DNA from 3 places in the Treponema denticola genome. Region 3 is predicted to be linked to each of the others. Evidence: riboswitches for the same ligand, from Rfam matches in the RefSeq annotation. Region 3 holds a riboswitch; each other region holds the start of a gene.
What was found. A riboswitch is a leader RNA that binds a small molecule or an ion and turns the genes downstream of it on or off. The one in region 3 is predicted to bind cobalamin.

Region 1: another riboswitch for cobalamin. It lies ahead of E4N78_RS09290 (DUF4198 domain-containing protein); the one in region 3 lies ahead of E4N78_RS10885 (ABC transporter substrate-binding protein).
Region 2: another riboswitch for cobalamin. It lies ahead of E4N78_RS04535 (Glu/Leu/Phe/Val family dehydrogenase); the one in region 3 lies ahead of E4N78_RS10885 (ABC transporter substrate-binding protein).

Annotation. Positions count from the first base shown of each region.
Region 1 is NZ_CP038800.1:1,948,494-1,951,773, reverse strand. It holds gene E4N78_RS09295 (DUF4198 domain-containing protein) at 1-653, shown strand, start outside; cobalamin riboswitch at 733-935, shown strand; gene E4N78_RS09290 (DUF4198 domain-containing protein) at 1,256-2,074, shown strand; gene E4N78_RS09285 (hypothetical protein) at 2,085-2,270, shown strand; gene E4N78_RS09280 (ZinT/AdcA family metal-binding protein) at 2,359-3,280, shown strand, end outside.
Region 2 is NZ_CP038800.1:1,001,763-1,005,042, forward strand. It holds gene E4N78_RS04530 (MGH1-like glycoside hydrolase domain-containing protein) at 1-864, shown strand, start outside; gene E4N78_RS04535 (Glu/Leu/Phe/Val family dehydrogenase) at 875-2,116, opposite strand; cobalamin riboswitch at 2,425-2,611, opposite strand; gene E4N78_RS04540 (Rpn family recombination-promoting nuclease/putative transposase) at 2,804-3,280, shown strand, end outside.
Region 3 is NZ_CP038800.1:2,320,458-2,323,737, forward strand. It holds gene E4N78_RS10880 (ABC transporter permease) at 1-62, opposite strand, end outside; gene E4N78_RS10885 (ABC transporter substrate-binding protein) at 126-1,781, opposite strand; cobalamin riboswitch at 1,926-2,105, opposite strand; gene E4N78_RS10890 (ATP-binding protein) at 2,310-3,280, opposite strand, start outside.

The sequences.
Region 1 (3,280 bases), 370 kb from region 3:
TTCCTCATCCTTATTTTGAAGCCGCCGATGACGGATATATTCAGCAGATAGCTAAGGTCTTTATTAACAAGGCCGGACTTTCAACCGATTGGCAGTCAAGGGTTGCCGAAGGCTATCCTGAAATTTTGCCCTTGGTAAAGCCATATGAGATTTGGGAGGGCGGTGTTATCCGTGCCCTTGTTTTGGACTCCGATGGAAAACCTGTGCCTTATGCTCAGGTTGAATTTGAAAACATGAACTACGATGTGGATATGGCAAACAAGAAATTTACCGGAGAACCCAAACTGCAAAAATCGGGTGCCGGAATGATAATGGCGGATAATACAGGCGTTTTCGAGTTTATTCCTCCTTGTCCTGGATATTGGGGCTTTGCTGCTCTTGGGGTAGGGAAGGAAAAGGAATTCGGTGGGAAAGAACTTTCTCAAGATGCAGTTATTTGGTTTGAGGTCAGTAAGATTGAAGATGCGGCCGAACAGGCTGATAGCACAAAACAAGCCGATATATCTTCTTCTGACGGAGAGCCTTCTGAAAGAGCAAAACCCAAGGAAGGATTTTCGCCTGCGGCCCTGATAATAGTAATCTTGCTTTTTGTGGTTATGTTCGCTTGGCCTCCTATCTTTAAAAAGATTTCGGATAAGGCTGAAAATAAGTAGGATAGTAAATAGATAACAAATCCCCATTGGTGTCCCGTTGGGGGCTTGCTTTTTTTTTGGAAATATTTATAATTACCCGAAGGTTATAGACAAATAAGGTTCTTAAATTAATTTTTAAGATTAAAAGGGAAACCGGTGAAAAACCGGCACAGCCCCCGCTACTGTAATTGAGTTTGTTTATCATAATGCCTCTATGTATTGGAAGCATAAGCCACTGTTAATATGGGAAGGCGATAAACTTTAAATCATAAGTCAGGAGACCTGCCTATTTGTATTACGAATCCTTCGGAGGGAAGGAAAGTCGGAAAACTCATTATTGCAACTCTATTTTACTGTCAGTCTTTTCTATAAGCGAAGCTGACGCCTTGCGTTTTTCGTGTTTTCTTTATTTAATCTCCGCTTTATTTTTAATTAAAAGTTTGCTGTTCCGTCTTTGGGGGCTTGCTTTTTTTTTGAGAATAAGATAGATTGTAAGTGTTGATTTACATTTGGATTTGAAAAAAAAGATTTTTCCGTGAGTTTAAAGCAAAACTTTTGGTCCTATCTTTTTTGAACTTAAGATTAAGAGTCTTTAGACTAAAATATTTATAGGAGAGTTTTTTATGAAAAAATTTACAGGAATAGTTTTACTTTTATTCTTGGTAGCTATGGCTTCATTTGCACACTTCCAAATGATTTATACCCCGACTTCAGTAGTTGAAGGCAATTCCGTTGACTTTAAGATTGTTTTTACACATCCTGCAGAAGCAGAACACGCAATGGATATCGGTAAAAACGAAGCCGGAGAAATCAAGGGTTTTGAAAAATTCTTTTCCGTGCACAAGGAAAAGATTCAGGATCTTCTTCCTTCCTTAAAGAAAACAGAGTTTACAACTTTAGAAAATACGGCTTCAGCCTATGACCTTAACCTAAATAAGGATAACGGTTTTAAGGGAGGCGGAGACTGGGCTTTGGTAGCTGTTCCTCATCCTTACTATGAAGGTGCCGAAGATGTCTATATCCAGCAGATTACCAAGGTCTTTATCAATAAGGCAGGTCTTGATACGGACTGGAGTGCAAGATGTGCCGAAGGTTATCCCGAAATCATGCCATTGGTAAAGCCTTACGATGTTTGGGTAGGCGGACTTTTCAGAGGTACTGTTGTAGACTCAAAAGGTAAGCCTGTTCCCAATGCGGAAATTGAAGTTGAATATATCAACTTTGATGTAAACATGAAAAAAAGCAAATTTGAGAAGAAGGCAAAACCAAAAAATGCCGCCGCTACTATTTTAGCCGACGCAAACGGAAACTTCTCCTTTGTTCCTCATAAGGCCGGATACTGGGGCTTTGCTGCCCTCGGTGCAGGTAATGTAAAAGAATTTGCCGGTAAAGAACTTTCACAGGATGCCGTACTTTGGATTGAGGCAGTGCCTGTCAAATAAGGATTGCCTTATGACATTGGGAATGGTTTTGACTATTTCTATAGTTGCAGGCGTGATTCTCTTACTCATCCGTAAATATTACAGGATATTTAAGGGTAAGGCTTCAGCCTGCAGCTGCGGAGAAAAAAATATCAATCCTAAGAGCGGCTGCGGTTGCGGATGCTGCGGCTGTTCTGCGGAAAATAAAAAAGGCTAGTTTCTTTTTACTTTAAGTCAAGAATTGTTTCTTGTTTAAATAAAAAGTTAGCTACATATAACTTATATTAACTTAAAGGAGTTTAATTATGGTTAATAAAAGAATGGGTGCAAAGATTGCACTTATACTGGTTACACTCGCAGTTATTTTTACTGCCTGTAAATCAATGCCTAGCACAATCGGAAGCATGAAAGTTGAAGCAGGCAAAGAACTTGCTGCGTGGAAAGGTGAATGGATTTCTATCGATATCGTAAAAGATGATAGTTCCTTAAATGCCGTATACAAAGAAACAGCGGCTAAGATGCCTTATTATACGGAAGATGGTTTAAAAGCTGCTGTTGCAGATATGTATGCAAGTCCTGTTGTAAGTGCAAAATTTGATGGAACAAATACTGTCATATTTACAATTCAAAAGCGGGATGGAAGTAAATTTGAAATGCCTTGCGAGTATAAGTACATCGGTAAACAAGCAGCTCCTGATCAAGAAGGCCTTTTTTGGGAAGCTTTTGAAGCTGTAACCGATACTAAAGAATTAAGGAGTGTGAAATATCTTATTCTGATTCCGCCGGATAGACATGGAGATGGTATCCTTCACTGGCATGGAAGATTCACCTCATATAGCATCTCATGGATTGTTGGAGGTGATAAATCATGGCCGACATATGTTCCTGCTTCAACAACAAAAGAAACAATGGTAAGCAATTTTGAAAATTCAATTAAGTCTATGACTAAATTCAGCCCTGTTTCTCCCTTTGAATCCTATGCCAAGTACGGCAAATGGATTAATACATTATCTATATTTGAAAATACAAGTAAAGAGGTTGAAGCTGCCTATGCAAAGGTTATAAAAGAATTTGCAGGCAAAAATCCCAAAGGCGGAGATTTTACAAAAGCTGAAATTATTGCCGAATTACAGAAAGGAAATAAATCCGTTAAGGACTATTCCCACATGGAATTTATCGTAAAAGACGGAAAAAATGAACTTGTTTTCTATAAAGGAAATAAAGAGG
Region 2 (3,280 bases), 1.3 Mb from region 3:
AATGCTCTTTATATGTCAGCTTTGGGAGATATACTGAATGACAAAGAAATAGACTTCCAATACAAGAGAATGTATTTTACGATAAAGACCAGAATCAATTCTATGATGTGGAATGAAGAGGAGGGGTTTTATTATGACCTTGATGCTTCAGGAAACCAGATAAAGAAAAAGACTCTCGCCGGTTTTTGGCCCATGCTTGCCGAAATTCCTAACGAAGATAAGGCCGCTCTTTTGGTTGAACATTTATCAAACCCTAACACTTTCGGTGTTGATCATCCTTTTCCAAGCCTTGCCGCTAATGAGCCCGAATATGATGAGGCCGGAAACGGTGCCTGCGGCAGCGTTTTTCCTATTTTAAATTTTGTTGTTATAAAGGGACTTGAAAAATATAACCGTTGGGAATTAGCCCGTGAATGTGCTATAAGACATTTATACTACGTGCTTGAAACCCTTTCTCCCGCAGGAAACTCAAAAAAACAAGGCTTCTTATGGGAAGCTTATTCTCCGGTAAAGGAAGGGCCTGCACATTGGAAGGGAAAACCTGCTTTCCCTAGAAAACAGTACCTTTTAAGGGTCGGCCTTTCTACAATAAGTCTTATGATAGAAAATGTTATAGGTCTTTCGATAAGTCTCCCGCGTAAGACTGTCAACTGGACTGTTCCCAATCTTGAAGTCATGGGTATTGAAAACTTAAGCCTTAAAAGAAACCTAATCACTATTCTTTCGTCCAAGAGCCAGAGGGGATGGGAGATTCACATGGAAAGCGAAAAGCTCTATTATTTTACCATAAATATCCTAAACGAAAAGAAGAAGACCTTGCCGATTCCGTCGGGTAAGTGTTCAATGCTGATAGACAAACTTTAAAAAAGCCGGTTTAGTTAATTCCCTTAACTTTTTGAGTTTCTACAAGCTGCTTTAAAGCCTTAATATAGGCAGCCTTTCTCATGCTGACATTATAGGCTTCTTTTTCATCCCATACCAGCTTGAAGGCTTCAATCATCTTATCTTCAAGGCGCTTGTTGACTTCTTCTTCCGTCCAATAAAAGCTTTGCAGGTTTTGCACCCATTCAAAGTATGAAACGATTACGCCTCCTGAATTTGCAAGAACATCGGGCACAGTTATAATGTTATTTTTTTCGAGGATTTTATCGGCTTCAGGGGTAACGGGGCCGTTTGCAGCCTCGATGATTATGGAAGCCTTAATATTTGATGCATTTTTTTCGGTAATTTGATTTTCGAGGGCCGCCGGAATTAAAATATCGGCTTTAAGCTCCAATAGTTCTTCATTGGAGAGCCTTGTAAAATCTCCGGCAAAAGAATTGAGTTTTTTTCCTTCTTTTTTGTGTTTGAGTATTTGAGGAATATTTAAGCCTTTTTCATTGTATATTGCGCTGCTTGTATCGCTTATTGCAATTATCTTGGCTTCCTCTTTATAAAAAAGATCTGCAGTAACGCCGCCGACATTTCCAAGACCTTGAATAACTACACTTTGGTCTTTTAAGTTTTTATTAAGTTTCTTTAAAATTTCCCTTGTTGCAAAAAGAACTCCCCGGCCTGTGGCTTCTACTCGTCCTTTAGACCCGCCGAGAGGAAGCGGTTTTCCCGTAACAACTGCGGGGCTGAATTCTCCGGCATATTCACTGTAGCTGTCCGCTATCCAGGACATAACCTTTGCATTTGTTCCGACGTCCGGGGCAGGTATATCTATCTTAGGGCCTATAAAAGATGCAATCCGCCTTGTGTATCCTCTTGTCAGCTTTTCAAGTTCCGTTTCTGAAAGTTTTGAAGGGTCTACACAGATGCCTCCTTTTCCTCCCCCGTAGGGAATGTCGGCAACGGCACACTTAAAGGTCATCCATGCAGCAAGGGAGCGTACCTCATCGATGTTTACATCTTGGTGAAATCTTATACCTCCCTTTGCCGGGCCTCTTAATGTAGAATGCTGGACCCTGTATCCGCTAAAAACCTTGATTTTTCCGTTATCCATTTTTACGGGTATTGAAACATGCATCTCTCTTTCAGGGCTTAAAAGGGATATGTAATCGTCTTCTGCCAGATTAGCCGTATTTGCAGCTTCCGTTATAGTGCTTAAAAGTTTTTCGTATGTATTCGCCATAAAATCCTTCTTAAAAATAGTTTATGATGATTATACATTAAAAGCCGTATTTTTGAAAGTTATCAGGGAGAAAATTCGAATTTTGATTTAAATAAAGAAAAACGATTCCGGTCCGCAAAGGGATTTAGGTTTCCTCAAAATGTACACCCAAGGGTATCAATCGGATGTACTCAAGGCTAAACGAAGAAAACTTGACAAAATCTTCAAACAGCCCAAGGAGCAATAGAGGAAATAAATATGATTAACACGATAAATTTTGCTGCAACTCATGAGTCCAAGCAGAGTGCGGCACGGGCAAAACTTGCATTTTACCCTCATAGTCATTGGCAGGTCTTACGGCTCGGAGGTCATCATTGATTTTCGCCTTCCCGGAATAAACCAGTGGCATTTTGAAAACCAACTCTCTCACTTACGTCAGCCGGACTGCTCAGGACTTTCACCTGATTCCCTTTTCACTCCTTAGCTAAAAGGAGCACCAAGACCGAAACCGTTATTTAAACACAATTCTATACTTTTATAAAAAATAAGTCAAGATGTCAAAATCGGTACACCAATCCAATCGAGATTCAACACTCTGACAATTGAAAAATCTACTGTTCTATGATATACTTGATTTGTAAGGGGGATTGAGAGTTAATTGGTAGTGGATAATTTGTAATTTCATTACCAATTAAAAAGAGGTGTGATATGAGTACTTCAAACAGAAAATACAAGGATTCGGTTTTTGTTGATTTGTTCAGTGAAGATGAAAAGGCGAAAGAGAATTTTTTGTCTCTTTATAATGCATTACACGGCACCAAACTTACGGCTACAGCACAGCTGAAAAATGTAAGGCTTGATCAGGTACTTTATATGACATTCTATAATGATGTGTCATATCTTATTGATAACAAAATCATAGTGCTGGTAGAGCATCAATCCACTATAAACCCAAATATGCCTTTACGTTGCCTTGAATACATAAGCCGCCTTTATGAAACTCTATTTGAATCAAAAGAAAAATACAGCCGTAAACTCTTAAACATTCCGACGCCCGAATTTTATGTATTTTATAATGGGGATGAAACCTATCCTTCCGATAAAACATTAAAACTATCAGATGCTTTTATAGAAAAGGCGGTAAAACCTAATCTTGAGTTGACCGTTAAGATAATAAACATAAAT
Region 3 (3,280 bases):
AAATACATAATGGGTTTCCCCGGCATAATATGAATGAGCAAAAAGCTAAGAGATATTATCATATAAACCGTACACAGAGCGTACAGAAATTTTTTACCCGTTGATCTCATTTTGTCTTTGAAGCTTTATTTTTTTATTGTTCTAAGCTCAAACCATGTTGTCGGATGGATGACACCCCAAGAAGGATAGTTATCCCAGCCCTCATACTTATCCGTTCTATATGGGAAAAAACATTTTTCCCAACAAAGCGCCTGAGCAAAAGCAACATCATTTGCCATAGCTTGAAGTTTTCTTACATTTTTGATGTAGGTCTCATCATCGGAAGCCCGCTGCATGGCAAAAAAGGTGTCTTTAAATTCATCATTATGAAAGGTTCCCCAAATCCATGTATTTTCACCTTCAAATCTGGGATCGGCTAAAAAATACCTAAAAGCACTTGTATATTGAGCCATTCCCGAAGTGGTATAGCCGATTGAAATATCATAATTTCCATCAATTATATTTTGCTCCCAAACTTCGTCGTTCCTTAAGCTTTCTTCATCGACATAAGTCTTAACGCCTATGTTTTTTAACGAGGCCATAATTACATCGGACATGCGGTTAAACAGTTCCTTATTTCTAGTTGAAAATTGCTGTGTTACCATAACTTTTAATTCGGAACCGTCCGGGTATTCTCTAAATCCGTCCCCGTTAATATCTTTATAGCCTGCTTCATCCAAAAGACGTGCAGCTTCTTTTATGTCGGTTTTAAGGATGGGTAAAGACGGGTCAAAACCTTTACATGAAGGAGGTATAATGCCTGCACCCGGAGCCGTACCGTACGATCCATTAATAACGGCGGCAAGTTTACCGTAATCGAATGCAAGCCTGCAAGCCTTTCGGAAAGCAATATCTGTACACGGCTTTCTTTCCATTCCATATGTAACCTGATAGTTTCCGGCATAATCGCTTTCACCGAAATCTATTCCGTCGGTTCCTTTAAAAGAATCGATTACGGTAACATCAACGGAATTTGCATAATTGAACATAGCATCTATTTCTCCGTTTGCCATTGCGAACATAAGCGTATCTTCACCCGAATAAGTCTGTACGGTAATTTTGTCAACGGTAAGCTCTCCCAAAAAGGCATTTTGAGGAACAGCTTCATAAACGGACGTTTGAGAATCTTTATCGAGAGAAACAAGACGATAAGGGCCGCAGCCTAATGCGGCATCCTTTCCATTATATTGGCGATAATCTTCAACACCTTCCCAGACATGTTTAGGAAAAACCAAAGCGCTTAAAACCGCATTATTAATCCAATAATAAGCATCAGGCTCCGAAAAGGTAAGAGTACATTCGTTTTCTCCGGTAATTTCCCATTTTTCTAAGTTTTTTAAAGAACCAGTTTTTCTTACGTTTTTCATAAAATCAAATGTAAAAAGAATATCGTCTTTTGTAACCGGCTTTCCGTCATGCCAAACAGCCGTAGAAGGAAAAGTAAAAACCAATTGTTTTGCATCTTTGGAAATGCTAAAGGATTTAAAAAAATACGGGTGTATTTTTCCGTTCTTATCGGTGTATACAAAATGTGCTTGCGTTAAAGCGTTGTACTGTAAGGCGTCTGGTCTCTGCCTTTGCGAGCTGAAATCGTTTTGCTGAGCTAAATTAGTACCGATAACAAGATTTTCAACGTGCCCGCCTTTTTGAGCTTGCTGAGGCAAATCGGTTTTAGAACAAGCAGCGGACAGAACAAGAGCTGCAAATGCAGCCGACAAGATTTTAAAAAATGAGTTTTTCATAACCCCTCCAAAATATTACCGATATCCGCTTTAATGCAACAAATCCTCTCACAGGAAAAACCTGCAAGAGGATTTGTAAATACAAGGAAGCACCATACAATGCCGATAAGTATCTGCAATCCTCCCCGTCTCTCGCAAGGAGCAAAAGCTAAAATCATTAGGGCAAGTCTTCCGGCTTAAAAGTCATCATTCTTTTCGCCTTCCCAAAAAACTCAGTGGCATATTGAAAAGAACTCTTTAATTACGGCAGCGGGACTGCATAGGATTTTCACCTATTTCCTTTTTAATCGGCAATTACGCCGAACCTTAATGCGATTTCGGTTGTTTAATTTTAAGGAAAATATTTTCCAATTGAGAATGAGTATATCTTTTTTTTATATTTAATACAAGTACACATATCAAAATTAATATATTTATTACAAAGGAATAGATACCGGCTCTTTACTAAAAATAACAGGAAAATAAAATATTATATACCTTTTTTTGTAAACAAGAATATAAGGCAGCCCCTGTTATACATTACCTCACTTAAACTATAATCTCAGTCTTCCAATCTTTGATAGTCCGATTAGCTTCGTCAAAACTTGAACCGATTGCTATAATTTTTTTACCGCGGCCTGAATACTTGTCGGCATAGTTTTTTTCTTTGATTTGTTTTACGGCATTTTCCGCCGTTTCATTTGAGGTAAGCTTAAATTCAAAGATATAAACCTTATCTTTAAATTCGACAACGCAATCAGCCCTGCCTGTTGAACAATGAACTTCCGTATGCACAAACTGATTCATCAATGCAAATACAAGATAAACGGCAGTCTGATAATTTTGTTCACGCAAGGCTAAATCTTTTTCAGTTAAGTTATCGTAGGGTATTCCTGAAATTATTCCCTTCATCTTTTGCATAAAGCCGTCTACATCTCCGGCTTCTATCTGCTCGTAGAATTCCCAAATCGAAACTCCCGTTTTATCGGTTCTTATCGAGGTATAGGCAGGCAACAAGTTATCCAAAAAACCGTAACGCACTTCATCATTCGGAAAGCCCAAGCGGTACAGTCTTGAAAAATCGTTATAGTCCTTAATTGTCAAATATCCCGATTGGAAAAGAATGGGTAAGGGATTTATTGCATCTGCTCGGTAGGCTTCCAATCCGGATTCGTTCATCTTTACGTTTCCGTCAAGGTCGGGGATATTGTAATAAGCTTTCTTTAAGTATTCTACTAAAAATGTCGGCGTACCTGTTGCAAACCAATAGTCACGCATCCTTCCATCGGCAAAAACATTTAACAAGCTAAATGGATTGTACATATTTTTTCCGTCTTCGGAAAATTTATAGCCGTCATATCTTTGCTTTAACTTTGCAAGAGCTTCCTCATAAGTCAAGCTATTATTTTCTGCGAGGGCTGCAATCTCAGGTTTAAAATCGGCTTCAAGCTCTTCTTGAGAAATGCCGCAGACAGCAGAGTAATCCGACAATAGGCTTAAATCCCGTAAGTTGTTTAAAT